2 linked regions of the Massilia litorea genome follow. The main gene of each other region encodes a partner of the protein of the gene in region 2 in a complex. Links are inferred from orthologs where the notes say so. Each region holds a gene or a part of one and is shown on either strand. Other genes may lie near its edges.

The links. Proteins that work in one complex are often made in the same cells at the same time.
Region 1: the proteins of moaE (region 2) and moaD are in contact, whole or in part, in a crystal structure (PDB 1FMA), measured with the Escherichia coli proteins. The link is inferred for Massilia litorea from one-to-one orthologs.

Annotation. Positions count from the first base shown.
Region 1 is NZ_CP062941.1:4,046,760-4,052,703, reverse strand. The notes cover bases 2,834-5,795. They hold moaD (molybdopterin converting factor subunit 1), read left to right. Parts: upstream 2,834-4,166; coding sequence 4,167-4,424; downstream 4,425-5,795. Other genes in these bases: LPB04_RS18260 (hypothetical protein), read right to left, coding at 5,720-5,795; dctP (TRAP transporter substrate-binding protein DctP), read right to left, coding at 4,457-5,494; LPB04_RS18275 (molybdopterin molybdotransferase MoeA), read left to right, coding at 2,897-4,150; thrC (threonine synthase), read left to right, coding at 2,834-2,894. In the rest of the region: LPB04_RS18285 (L-serine ammonia-lyase), read left to right, coding at 1-1,172; more of thrC, read left to right, coding at 1,419-2,833; more of LPB04_RS18260, read right to left, coding at 5,796-5,944. UniProt on the Escherichia coli protein: Involved in sulfur transfer in the conversion of molybdopterin precursor Z to molybdopterin.
Region 2 is NZ_CP062941.1:3,118,179-3,126,493, reverse strand. What follows is about bases 2,074-5,072. They hold moaE (molybdopterin synthase catalytic subunit MoaE), read right to left. Parts: upstream 3,803-5,072; coding sequence 3,344-3,802; downstream 2,074-3,343. Other genes in these bases: LPB04_RS13970 (DUF349 domain-containing protein), read right to left, coding at 3,799-5,072; crcB (fluoride efflux transporter CrcB), read right to left, coding at 2,973-3,347; yiaA (inner membrane protein YiaA), read right to left, coding at 2,415-2,834; clpB (ATP-dependent chaperone ClpB), read right to left, coding at 2,074-2,151. Outside these bases: more of clpB, read right to left, coding at 1-2,073; more of LPB04_RS13970, read right to left, coding at 5,073-6,459; LPB04_RS13965 (hypothetical protein), read right to left, coding at 6,540-7,130; LPB04_RS13960 (DUF2804 domain-containing protein), read right to left, coding at 7,356-8,315. UniProt on the Escherichia coli protein: Converts molybdopterin precursor Z to molybdopterin. This requires the incorporation of two sulfur atoms into precursor Z to generate a dithiolene group. The sulfur is provided by MoaD.

The sequences.
Region 1 (5,944 bases), 930 kb from region 2 along the record:
TCGATCCGGATACGGTCGAAGATAAACTCGCCGAAGCGGAACTGGACGGCGTGCTGCGCCTGCTGGGAACGAAGGAAGTACCGTTCTCGATGCGCACGGGCCTCGTCTGGCACAAGGCCTCCAGCCTGCCCGAGCACCCGAACGGCATGCGCTTCGTGCTGCAGCTGGCGGACGGCAGCGTCATCGAACGCATCTTCTATTCGGTCGGCGGCGGCTTTATTACCGCAGCCGGCGAAGCGCAGCGCGCGCAGGAACAGGGCGTCGAGCCGGGCCGCGTGCAGGTGCCGTTCCCTTTCGCGACCATGGCCGAGCTGCTGGCCCAGGGCCGCGCGCACAAGCTGTCGATCCCGCACATGCTGCGCGCGAACGAGCTGGCGCGCATGACCGAGCCCGAACTCGACGCGGGCCTGGACCGCATCTGGAGCGTGATGCGCGACTGTATTGCCCACGGCCTGGTCACGAACGGCCAGCTGCCGGGCGGCCTGAACGTCAAACGGCGCGCCGCCACGCTGTGGAAGCAGGCGCACTGCATCGAGGGCAAGCGCGTGAACGAACTGCCGCATGACGCGACCCACCAGGTGACGCTGTATGCTATGGCGGTCAACGAAGAAAACGCGGCCGGCGGCCGGGTCGTCACCGCGCCGACCAACGGCGCCGCCGGCATCATCCCGGCGGTGGTCCGCTACTACGCCGAAGACTGCCGTCCGACGGACGCGGTGAAGGGCATCCGCGAATTCCTGCTGACTTCCGCCGCGATCGGCATGCTCTGCAAGCGCAACGCCTCGATCTCGGGCGCCGAAGTCGGCTGCCAGGGCGAAGTCGGCGTCGCCTGCGCGATGGCCGCGGCGGGCCTGGTGGCGGCGCTCGGCGGCAGCAACGAACAGATCGAGAACGCCGCCGAAATCGGCATCGAACACCACCTCGGCATGACCTGCGACCCGATCGGCGGCCTGGTGCAGATCCCCTGCATCGAGCGCAACGGCATGGGCGCGATCAAGGCGATCACGGCGGCCTCGCTGGCGCTGAAGGGCGACGGAACCCATTTCGTCAGCCTGGACAATGCGATCGAGACGATGCGCCAGACGGGGGCGGATATGCAGGTGAAGTACAAGGAGACCTCGCTCGGTGGTCTCGCGATTCATGTGGTGACGGTCAACCACGCCGCGTGTTGAGTAGTGGTATTCCGGCATCGCCGATGTGAATCGGCGGCCGGGTATTCGTTGGCACGTACGCGTGGGCGGTGCCCACCCTACGTTGACCGAGGCGTAACGTAGGGTGGGCACCGCCCACGCGTTCACCCTGCGCGCAGCTGCGGCACTTCCGCGCAGCGCCGCCTGTGCAAAACCCGTCCGCACACAGGATTTCCCAGCTCGCACTATAATAAATGGTCAACGCGAGCCCAACCGGATTATCCCAACATGCAATACGTGTCTACCCGCGCGACCAGCGCGTCCGCTTCCCGCAATCCCGAGTCCTTCTCCTCCATCCTGCTCGGCGGCCTTGCCCCCGACGGTGGCCTGTTCATGCCGGCCGAATACCCGCGCGTCAGCGGCGAGGAATTGAACGCCTGGCGCAAGCTGCCGTACGCCGAGCTGGCCTACGAAATCCTGCGCAAATTCGCGACCGACATTCCGGAAGCCGACCTGAAGGCGCTGACCGCCAAGACCTACACGCCCGAGGTCTACCGCAACGCGCGCGCCGGAGAGTCGGCGGCCGACATCACGCCGCTGCGCACGCTGGAGGAAGAGGGCAATCGCAAGTTGGTGCTGCAGGCGCTGTCGAACGGCCCGACCCTGGCCTTCAAGGACATGGCGATGCAGTTGCTGGGCAACCTGTTCGAATATGCGCTGGCGAAGGACGAGGATGAGCTGAACATTTTCGGCGCCACCTCGGGCGACACCGGCAGCGCCGCCGAATACGCGATGCGTGGAAAACGCGGCGTGCGCGTGTTCATGCTGTCGCCCGCCGGGAAGATGAGCCCCTTCCAGACCGCCCAGATGTTCAGCCTGCAGGACCCGAACATCTTCAACATCGCCGTCGAAGGCGTGTTCGACGACTGCCAGGATCTGGTCAAGGCGGTGTCGAACGACCTGTCCTTCAAGGCACGCCACAAGATCGGCACCGTCAATTCGATCAACTGGGCGCGCGTCGTCGCCCAGGTCGTGTACTACTTCCGCGGCTACCTCGCCGCGACGACCGACAACACGCAAAAAGTCTCGTTCACGGTCCCGTCGGGGAACTTCGGGAACATCTGCGCCGGCCATATCGCGCGCATGATGGGCCTGCCGATCGACAAGCTGGTGGTCGCGACCAACGAGAACGACGTGCTCGACGAGTTCTTCCGCACCGGCGTCTACCGGGTACGCAAATCGGCCGAGACCTTCCACACCAGCAGCCCGTCGATGGACATCTCGAAAGCTTCGAACTTCGAGCGCTTCATCTACGACCTGGTCGGACGCGACAGCGAGCGCACCCACGCGCTGTTCCGCAAGGTCGACACCCACGGGGGCTTCGACCTGTCGGGCGCGCCGGGTGCGGACGGCGACGAATTCAGGCGCGTCGGCGAATACGGCTTCGTGTCGGGCAAATCGACCCACGCCGACCGCCTGGAAACGATCCGCATGGTGGCGGACGATTACGGCATCGTGATCGATACCCACACCGCCGACGGCATCAAGGTCGCGCGCGAACACATGGCGCCCGGCGTGACCATGATCGTGCTGGAAACCGCGCTGGCCGCGAAGTTCAACGAGACCATCCTCGAGGCCCTGGGTACGGATGCCGAGCGTCCGGCCGGCTTCGAGGACATCGAAAGCCTGCCGCAGAAGTTCGTCGTGATGCGTCCGAACGTCGACGAGATGAAGACCTTCATCGCGGCGCACACGGGGCTGTGAGCATGAGCGCCACCGAGAAACCGGCGCCGCGCCCGATGCTGTCGGTGCGCGAGGCGCTCGACACGCTGCTGGGCGCCGCCCGTCCCGTGCAGGAAACCGAACGGGTGCCGACCCTGGAAGCCAACGGCCGCGTGCTGGCCGAGGACCAGGCGTCGACGATCGATGTGCCCTCGGCCGACAACACTTCGATGGACGGCTATGCGGTGCGTGCGGCCGATTGCGTCAATGGCGGCGCCGTCCTGCGCGTCACCCAGCGCATCCCGGCCGGCCAGGTGGGCGCGCCGCTGGAACCCGGCACCGCGGCGCGCATCTTCACCGGCGCGATGATCCCGGCCGGCGCAGACGCGGTCGTGATGCAGGAACAATGCGAACCGACAGGCGACAGCGTCACCATCCGCCACACCCCGAAGAGCGGCGAATGGATCCGCCGCACGGGCGAGGACATCGCGGCCGGCGCTACCATCCTAGCCGCCGGTACGCGCCTGCGCAGCCAGGAGCTGGGACTGGCCGCCTCGGTCGGCCTGGCCAGCCTGCCGGTGCGCCGGCGCCTGCGGGTGGCCGTCTTCTTTACCGGCGACGAGCTGACCATGCCGGGCGAAGCGCCGGGCGGCGTGCTGGCGCCGGGCGCGATCTACAATTCGAACCGTTTTACGCTGCGCGGCCTGCTGGAGAACTTCGGCTGCGTCATCAGCGACTTCGGCATCGTGCCCGATACGCTCGCGGCCACCCGCGCCACGCTGGTCGAGGCGGCGCGCGAGAACGACCTGATCATCACCTCGGGCGGCGTCTCGGTCGGCGAGGAAGACCATATCAAGCCGGCGGTGGAAGCCGAGGGCCAGCTGAACATGTGGCAGATCGCCGTCAAGCCGGGCAAGCCGCTGGCCTTCGGTGAGGTACGGCGGGAAAACGGTCATGCGTTCTTCCTCGGCCTGCCGGGCAACCCGGTGTCGAGCTTCATCACCTTCCTGCTGTTCGTGCGTCCCTTCCTGCTGCGCCTGCAGGGCGTGAGCGGACCGGTGGAACCGCGCGCCTGGCAGCTGCGCGCCGACTTCAGCTTGCCCAAGCCCGACCGCCGCAACGAATTCCTGCGCGCGCGCGTGAATGCCGGCGGCGGCCTCGACCTGTTCCCGAACCAGAGCTCGGGCGTGCTGACCTCGACCGTCTGGGGCGACGGCATCATCGACAATCCACCGGGGCGCATCATCAACGAAGGCGACATCGTGCGCTTCATTCCCTTCGCCGAACTGCAACACTAGGAGAAACCACATCGTCATGCACATCGAACTGCGATTTTTCGCGTCCGTGCGCGAAGCCCTCGGCCTCGCCAGCGAACGCATCGAACTGCCCCCGGGCGTGACGACGGTGGGCGCCGTGCGCGCGCACCTGGTCGAACGCGGCGGCGTGTGGGCGCAGGCCCTCGGCCAGGATCGCGCGCTGCGCATGGCCTTCGAGCACGTGATGTGCGGTCCGGAGACGGAAGTAAGAGAGGGCGGGGAAGTGGCCTTCTTCCCGCCTGTGACCGGCGGGTAAACAAAAAAGGGCGGCCGGGGCCGCCCTTTTTTTTACAGTGCGACGATCGACTTTTCCGCCAGCGCCATCAGCCTGGCGCAGTTGTCGCTGCGCGCGCTGAAGTCGCGCCAGGCGGTATTGCGCGCCATCTCCTGCCATTTCCGGAGCGCGTCGGCATCCATGTCGACCACGCGCGCACCGTTGCGCGAATAGACATTGGCCACGGCCGCATCGTCGCCCTGGGCCATGCGCAGCGCGAACTTTTCGAGGTCGGCGCCGACCGCCATGATCGCGGCCTGCTGGTCCTTGTGCAAGCGGTCGAACACGGTCTTCGACATCAGGAGCGGTTCCAGCATGAACCAGTAGCCGCCGCTGCGCGCCGTGGTCAATGAACGCGACACGTCCTGCAGGCGGAACGAGATCAGCGAGGTCGAGGAGGTAAACGCGGCGTCCAGCGCGCCGCTCTTCATCGCGGCATGGATGTCGTTCGAGGGCACGTTGACGATGGTCGCTCCCGCTTCCTGCAGGACCAGGTCCATTTCGCGTGAGCCGCCGCGCACCTTGAGGCCGCGCGTGTCTTCGGGCGCGAGGATCGGCGTGCCGCGTGCGGCGACGCCGCCGGCCTGCCAGATCCAGCTGATCACGACCAGGCCCTGGTCGGCCAGGATGCGGGTCAGCTCCTTGCCGACTTCCGCATTCTTCCAGCCATAGCCTTGCGCATAGGAGGTCACCAGGCCCGGCATCAGGCCGATGTTCGCTTCCGGCGACTCGGCGGCGGCATACGAGAGCGGCACCAGGGCCAGTTCGAGGCTGCCCTTCTTCAGGGCGCCGAACTGGGCGTTCGGCGCCATCAGCGCGGCGTCGGGATAGATCGAGAACTTCAGGCTGCCGCGCGTGCGTTTTTCGACGTCGGCCGCGAACATGCGGCACAGCCGGTCGCGGAAGTCGCCTTCCATGACGCTGCCGCCGGGGAACTGGTGCGAGATTTTCATCGACTGCGCGGCCCATGCACTGCCGAGCCACAGGGGGCTGGACGCGATCGCGCCCAGCAGGGTTCTACGAGCCAGAATCGGCCCTGTCTTCAACGACATATTCATCCTCCAAGATGAGTAAAACGACACTACCGGGCGAATCGTGCGCGCCTTGTGGCACGCATCGTTCACTTTTCTACCTTTTAGGTATGTATAAGAATATTCTCCTGATAAAGCTTGTCAAGCAGTATCTTGTTTTCTTAACAAATGCATCGTGAATAACTGTCGAGTATCCCTCGCGCGGAGAGATACCGGACTGAAGCGCATCAGGGAGGAGGACGGAACTTATTTCTTGTCGAGCGTGTCGCACACGGCGCAGGCGATACCGCGCTTCATGTTGCGGTAGCGGGTGCCGATAAACAGCGCCGAGGCGACTGCCGACCAGGCCAGGGCCGAGAGCAGGGCGCGCGGCAGGGTCTCGCCGCCCATCATGTCGATGCCGGTCAGCAGCGCGGCCATCGAGACGACGGCGATCAGGTACTGGACGATCCAATGGACCAATGGTGGCAT
Region 2 (8,315 bases):
GTTCTTGAAATCCACGGTGCGGCCCTGGCCGTCGGTCATGCGGCCGTCGTCGAGCACCTGCAGCAGCACGTTGAACACGTCCTGGTGCGCCTTCTCGATCTCGTCGAGCAGGATCACGCTGTACGGCTTCCTGCGCACGGCTTCCGTGAGATAACCACCCTCCTCGTAGCCGACATAGCCCGGCGGCGCGCCGATCAGGCGGGCAACCGAATGCTTCTCCATGAATTCGCTCATGTCGATGCGGATCATCGATTCCTCGGTATCGAACAGGAACGAAGCCAGGGCCTTGCACAGTTCCGTCTTGCCGACGCCGGTCGGGCCGAGGAACATGAAGGAACCGTAGGGACGGTTCGGGTCCGACAGGCCGGCGCGCGAGCGGCGGATCGCGTCCGACACCGCCTCGATCGCCTCGTCCTGGCCGACCACGCGCTCGTGCAGCTTTTCCTCGATGTGCAGCAGCTTGTCGCGCTCGCCCTGCATCATGCGCGAGACCGGGATGCCGGTTGCGCGCGAGACCACTTCGGCGATCTCTTCGGCGCCGACCTGGGTACGCAGCAGCTTCGGCTTTTCGGCTTCACCATCGGTCTGGTTCGCAGCTTCCTCCGCATGCTTCAGTTGCGCCTCGAGTTCCGGCAGGCGCCCGTACTGCAGCTCCGAGACCTGCTGCCAGTTCGACTGGCGCTTGGCTTCCTCCATCTGGTGGCGGATGCGCTCGATCTCTTCCTTGATGTGGGTCGTGCCCTGCACCGCCGCCTTTTCCGCCTTCAGGATTTCCTCGTAGTCGTTGTACTCGCGCTCGAGGCGGGCGATTTCCTCGCCGATCAGTTCCAGGCGGCGCAGCGAGGCCTCGTCGGTCTCCTTGCGCACTGCTTCGCGCTCGATCTTCAGCTGGATCAGGCGGCGTTCGAGCTTGTCCATGACTTCCGGCTTGGAGTCGATCTCGATCTTGATCTTCGAGGCCGCCTCGTCGATCAGGTCGATCGCCTTGTCCGGCAGGAAGCGGTCGCTGATGTAGCGGTGCGACAGCTCGGCCGCGGCGATGATGGCGGCGTCGGTAATTTCTACCTTGTGGTGCAGCTCGTACTTTTCCTGCAGGCCGCGCAGGATGGCGATCGTCGCCTCGACGCTCGGCTCGTCGACCATGATCTTCTGGAAGCGGCGCTCGAGGGCGGCGTCCTTCTCGACATATTTACGGTATTCGTCGAGCGTGGTCGCGCCGACGCAGTGCAGCTCGCCGCGCGCCAGGGCCGGCTTGAGCATGTTCCCCGCATCCATCGCGCCCTCCGCCTTGCCGGCGCCGACCATGGTGTGGATCTCGTCGATGAAGACGATGGTCTGGCCCTCGTCCTGGGCCAGTTCCTTCAGCACGGATTTCAGCCGCTCCTCGAACTCGCCGCGGAACTTTGCGCCGGCCAGCAGGGCCGCCATGTCGAGCGAAAGCACGCGCTTGCCCTTCAGGGAATCGGGCACCTCACCGTTCACGATGCGCTGGGCCAGGCCTTCGACGATCGCCGTCTTGCCGACGCCCGGCTCGCCGATCAGCACCGGATTGTTCTTGGTACGGCGCTGCAGGACCTGGATCGCACGCCGGATCTCGTCGTCGCGGCCGATCACGGGGTCGAGCTTGCCGAGGCGCGCGCGCTCGGTCAGGTCGAGCGTGTATTTTTTCAGCGCCTCGCGCTGGCCTTCGGCGTCCTGCGAATTCACGTTCTCGCCGCCGCGCACCGCCAGGATGGCCGATTCCAGCGATTTACGGGCCAGGCCGTGCTCGCGCGCCAGGCGGCCGGCGTCGGATTTATCCTCGGTCAGCGCCAGCAGCACCATCTCGCTCGACAGGAACTGGTCGCCGCGCTTCTGCGATTCGCGGTCGGCGAGGTTGAGCAGCGAAACGAGATCGCGCCCCACCTGGGTCTCGCCGCCGGTGCCGGAGACTTTCGGCAGGCGTTCGAAGGAATTTTTCAGCGCATTGGTCAGGGCGCCGACATTCACGCCGGCCCGCTGCAGCAGCGAACGGGCGCTGCCGTCGTCCTGGTTCAGCAGGGCGACCAGCAGGTGCACGGGTTCGATGTATTGGTTGTCGTTGCCGACCGCCAGGCTCTGGGCATCCGCCAGCGCTTCCTGGAGCTTGGTCGTCAATTTGTCTTGCCGCATGTTGTACTCCCTAGTGAGTGTTCTTGACTAGGAAATAAAATTGGGGTGCCGCGACACATTTCAAGATGCGCAAGACAGTGGTAAATTCATGCTTTCCTGCAACATCCACGGAGCTATGCGATATCTCACCTGATCGCTCCTGCTGCTGACCACCCAGACGGATCGGGACCGATGCAGGAAAACTGGATGAAGGAACTCGAAGCGGCGACGCGCCTGGAGAACCCGCGTTGACGGGCGCACCCAGCTTTGCCAGCCTTGGCGGTTCAGGTGTAGTCGGCCTGGACCTGCGCAGCCTTTCCGCCCAGGTCGCGCACGTTCTTCTGTACCGCCACCACGGCGAACAAGCTCAGCAAGAACGACATCGCGTAGAAGCCCTTCTCGCTCGGCTGCAAGCTCGCATTCCAGAGACCGACGGCCAGCAGCACGATGACGGCGCACAGCGAGACCCAGCACAGCATGAAATACATCCCGGTGACCGCGATCCCCTCGCTGCGGTCGCGCACTGATTTTTGCAGCGAGACCGAAGCGAACAGGCCATACAGCAACAAGGTCAGGTAATAACCTTTCTCGTTGAGCGCCATCTGCGCGTTCCAGAGACCGATCAGGAAAGCACAGGCGCCGATGAAGAGCGCGGCCCAGGATGCGCCGACGAAGGCGGCGGTCGGTCGTTGAACAGTGGTCATGGCGGGCTCCCGTTAGTTGTCCGGCAGAAAGTCTAGCATGGCGAATCACTGGATGATTGAGAAACTGCAGGAGTATCGGCTGGTGATACCGTGCGGTGCGCAGGGTGGCGTCGGGACCACCCAGCAACCGGGTTCGGATCAGCCGCGTAGCGCGCGCCAGGTCGCGAAGCCGGCCACACACAGCAGGATCGACCCGCCCAGGTGCAGCAGCGTATGCGCCAGCGCCCAGCCGTAGTCGCCGCGCTGCATTAGTCCCACCGATTCGGCGGAGAAGCTGGAGAAAGTCGTCAGGCCGCCGAGGAAGCCGGTGACGATGAACAGCCGCCATTCGGGGTTCAGGTGCGGGCTGGCGCTGAAAAACCCCACCGCAATGCCGATCAGGTAGCCGCCGACCAGATTGGCCGCCAGTGTGCCGGCCTGCACCTGGGCGTGGACATTGGTCAGCCACATGCCCAGCCCCCAGCGCAGCCAGGCGCCGAGCGCGGCGCCGGCACCGACCGCCAGCCAGCTCAAGCGTTCACCCACTTGGCCTTGGCGCTGTCGTCGCTGATGCGGGCGTCGACCCAGCGTGCGCCCTCGGGCGTCTGCTCCTTCTTCCAGAACGGGGCGTCGGTTTTCAGATAGTCGATGATGAATTCGCAGGCGGCGAAGGCTTCACCGCGGTGCGCGGCGCTCACCGCCACCAGCACGATCTGCTCGAGCGGCGCCAGCGGGCCGACGCGGTGGATCACCAGCGCGTTGTAGAGCGGCCAGCGCTCCTGCGCCTGGGCCACGATGGCTTCCAGCGCGCGCTCGGTCATGCCCGGATAGTGTTCCAGCTCCATCTCGGAGACCGATGCACCATCGTTCATGTCGCGCACGGTGCCGACGAAGCTGACCACGGCGCCAACGCGCGCGTCGCCTTCGCGCAGGCGCGCCAGTTCCCGGCCGAGGTCGAAGTCCCCGGCCTGTACTCTCACCTCGCTCATTTTCCCTCCCGTGCCGTGCGCATCAGGAGCTGATCGATACGCAGCGCCGTCCGTTCGTCGACCAGTGCCGGCAGCGCGCAGAGCGCGTGCAAGGCGGTATGGCGCCCGGCCGGCTTGTTGCCTGCCTTGAGGGTCGACTGCAAGGCCTCGACCTGGAGTTTCAGGCGGTCGCGCGCGAATTCGGCGCCGCTGTCGATGCCGGCTGCGACTTCCTGGCGCAGCAATTCGCCGAGCAGGGTCGGCCGGTTGGCTTCGAGCAGGCGCGCATAGCCGGCGCGGTCGGTATCGAGGGCGTTCAGGGCCGCCTCGAAACGGGCGTCCAGCACCGGATCGTATTCGGGACCGGCCGCCAGCAGCGCAGCCCAGCGCGCGCGCCAGTCGGCGCTCGAGACCGGCTGGTCCGGCTGGGCCAGGGAATCCTCGAGTTCCTGGACGGCGCGCAGCTTGTCGCGCAGGGCGCCGGCCAGCGCCAGGCCGGCGGCGCGGCGCGACAGGTCGGCGTGGTGCTGCACCTTGGCCACGGCCTCGTGGTAGCGCTTCTCGACCCGCGCCTCGTGCGCACGTGGTACGGGCCCGATCGCATGCCATTCGGCCGCCGCTTCGCGCAGCAGTTTTCCGGCGCTGGCCGCGGTGGCCTCCGGCGCGGCCGCTTCCAGGCGTGCGCTGATCGCTTCCTTGGCCGCTTCGTGGGCGCGGCGCTCGGCGTCGAGCGCGTGCGCGGTTTCCTTGCGCCGGGCGAACAGGTCGTCGCAGGCGGCGCGGAAACGCTGCCACAGCGCCTGCTCGGCCTTGCGTTCGAGCGGCAGCGCGCGCGCATGTTCCTGCCAGCGCGCCTGGATGTCGCGCAGGTGGTCGACCGCGTGCCGGTCGTGCGGATCGATGGCGAGCACTTCGTCGATCAGTTCCTCGCGCCCCGCCACTTCCATCTTGCGCTGCTCTTCCAGCGGGCCCTGCAGCGTGGTCAGCGCGGCGCCGAACAACTGGTCCAGGCGCTTCTTGTCCTTGCGGTCGATTGCGCCCAGGTGGCTCCAGGCCAGGCGCAGGCGCTGCACCGTGCCGGCGACGTGCTTCCAGTCGGCTTCGCCCGATTCCAGGCGCGCGATCTCGGCCTGGGCCTCGGCGACGATGGCTTCGCCCTTCGCCGCATTCGCATGGCGCTCGTCGGCCAGGTGTTTGAAATGGGCCGCGGCCGGGGCATAGGCCACCGTGCAGGCGTGGTCGAAGCGTTCCCACAGGCTTTTCGGCGCCGCGCCGGACAGGCTGTCGAGCGCCTTCCAGCGCTCGCGCATGCTGCCGACCTTCTTCGCCAGCTCCGCCATCGCCAGGTTTTGCGTCGGCAGGCCTTCGACCGTCTTGATCAGTTCTTCGCGCGAGACATTGCCGCCCCAGCGCGCCCAGTCCGACAGGCGCTTCAGTTCGGCGCGCAAATGGGCCAGGCGGTCGGCCTGCGGGCCGGTCAGACGAATGCCCTTGCTCTTGGTCTCTTTCAGCGCCTTGTCGAGTTCGGCCGCGTGGGCAAGCGAGCCCTGCTGCAGGGCGGCTTCCAGCGCATCCATGTTGTCGAGGAAGGACTGGTCGGCGCCCTTCGTGGCTTTGGGGGGACGGGCGGCGTGCGCGTCGGCTGCCGCAGCGTCGCTGCTCGCGGCAGCCGGGGCCGGCGATCGGGCCGATTTATGCACCGGCTGGGGCAAACTGGCCAGCAGCGCATCGAAGCGCGACTGCAGCTCGCTCGCCGCCGCGCCTTCGGGCAGCGGCGGCAGCTTTTGCCAGGATTTGCGCAGGGTCTCGGCGCTCAATTCGGCAACCGGCTGCGCCTGCCATTCGGCGAGCGCCGCCTCGCGCGCGGCCAGGGCCGCCTGCGATTGTTCGAGCGTGGCGAGCATCGCGGACAGGCGCGCATGCTCGGAGGCGAATTCCGCCACCAGCGCACGCGGCAGCGAGGCATGCTCGGGTGCGGCCAGCGCTGCGGCCTGCTCGGCCAGCATTCCTTCCAGGCTGCCGGCCATGTCGGCTGCATTCAGGCCAGCCGTCTCCAGCCGGCGCAGGGCGCCCAGGCGGTCGATCATGGCGCGTTGCAGCTGCACCTGGGCTTCCAGGCGGGCGCCGAGCTCGGCACGCACGGGCGTGAATGCGTCCGTCAGTTCGGGGGCGGCGATCACGGCCCATTTACGGTCGAGATCGGCCACCTGGTTGGGCGTCAGGTGGGCGTCCGCCAGCAAGGCGCGCGCCTGTTCCAGGGTGGCCTGGCCGCGCGCCAGTTCGGCGTCGTGGTGGCGGATCGCATCCAGGCGCGACTGCATCAGCTTGGCAACGCGGCGGTCGAGGTTGCGCATGGCCGTGTGCACGCGCTCGAGCGCGGCGCGGCTGTGCACCAGCTCGGCCGCGGAGAGGCGGAGTTCGGAAAATTCGCAGCCGAGGATGAAGTCCACTGCGCGCGATTCATCGCCGTCCAGCATTTTCAGCTGCTGGGCCTGCTGCTCGCGGACGGGCGAAGGGGGACGCGCCCCGGCCGTGCCTGCGGGCGCGCCTTCCTTCGACTTGCCGTCCGGGTCGCCAGGGGCCGCTGCCGCCTTGGCCGAGCGGGACGGCGCGTCGGTTTGCGCGCCGCGTCCATTGCCCGATTTATCGCCCTGACGCTTGAAAAGGAATTCGAACATGATGAAATCGCACTTCCAAAACCCCCATCATAGCAAAGAACGATGCGGGTTTTTTTGTGGCGTCCCCGGCGGCAACGGGATTAGTGCACGTGGGAGACCGGCGGACCTTGCCGATGAGTATGCTCGGCGCGGACGGGGCGGTGGGCCGGCGGCGGTGCCCGTCCGCGGTGCTCTTCGCGGTAGGCGTCATAGGCCAGCATCTGGTTCGCCACGGCAAACCAGGCCTCGCCGGCGATGGCCGCGCGCGCAATCGGAAACAGCTCGCGCTCCTCGCGATCGAAGCGCAGTTCGAGCGCCACGCAGAAACGCTCGACCGCCAGGCAGAAGGCATCGACGCCCTCCTCGTCGTTGATGCTTCCCGCAGCCAGGCGGCAGGCGGTGCCCAGCGCCTCGGCCGCGCTGCGGCTGAGCATGTCGAGCTCGCACAAGAGCGGCTCCGCACCGGCGCCAGCGCGGCGCAGTGCCGGCAACAGGAAACGGTCGAGCTTGCGGCCCTGGCAGCTTTCGTAGAGCCGGCGCAAGGTATCGCAAACGTAATCGGCCTGACCCTCGGTCAGCGCACTCTGGCGGGCATAGCTTTTCTGTACGAGCTGTTGCACGGCATGCAGGCTGACCCGCATGCTGGTTTGTTCCACGGAAAGCGCAACGAGGGTGTAGGTCGCGGTAAGCATTCAGTCTCCTCTCGGCGTCGTCAACGCAAGCGCATGCTCCGCAGGGGAACACGGCGTGGCTGGACATTGGTTTTGGACAGGCTGGGGCGGATGATTTTTCTTCTCTTCAGCCTGAAGGAACTAGTAGTGTAAGGAGCGGCTGGGGTGCGGGTTTGATATTGATCAAACTCCGCCTAGGCTGCTGAGCGCCAAACGTCAACCGGCGAAAGCGCCATGCGTTACGGTTTACCAGCGTGCGCGGTAGTCCTCGGCCAGGCCCGCGAGCCCGGTTACGGCATGCCGTGGCGCATCCGGCGCCGCCCTCACCCAGCCGTCGAAACGACCCACATGCTGGCGCATGTTGCTGCTTGCAATCAGCAATTGCTTATTGTCATTCCGAGTGCCCTCCGGCGTGAAGCGCAGGTCGAGCAGGCCGTCGGCGGTGCGCAGCATCCAGCAGCCGCCAGGCTCGATTCCCACCTCGACATGCGCAAGCGGAAGCAATGCACCGTCCAGCCAGAGCGCATTTTCGGCGTCGCCGAAATAGCCGGCCTGCAGATTGAAGCCGATCCGGCCGCCGTGCGCCGAGATCCAGCGCCAGGCCGTGCGGCGCCCCAGCAGACCGTTCGAGAAGTCGTAGCTGGCCATCCCGCCGTCGAGGGAATAACGGCGCCCGCCGGCTTCGAGCGTCCCTTCCAGCGCCAGTCCCGGCGACTTCTGGGTGCTGTGCACGCTGCCGCCGTCGAAGACGGGGCCGATCGCCAGCAGGCGCGGCCCCTCGCCCGCGTAGGCGGCGTCGATGCGAAAGCGCCCGGCGCGCAACCGCAGCCGGTGGCCGTGCTCGCCCGCCCCTTCGATCGCAACCTGCCGGCCCGGCATCGTAAACCGCGCGCCCTCGGCCACCGTGGCGCCGACCGCGGCCGTGAGGCCCGCTACGCCCAGCGGAGAAAATGCAGCAAGGACGCGGCGCCCGGCGCGGTCGAACACGTAGGCAAAAGCGGTATTGCTCCAGCCGATATCGACGATCGCCACTCCGCAGAACAGCTCATCGGTGACGAGGGCGACGAAATGCCAGCGCTTGTGATGCAGGCGCCGCCACAGGGAAGGCCGCGCATGGGGTGCGGCCAGCTGCGCCCAGCCCGGGGCACCGGCCAGCCCCTGATAGCGGCCGAAGCGCGGCAGCCCGTCCGGGCCGACGGCATTCGA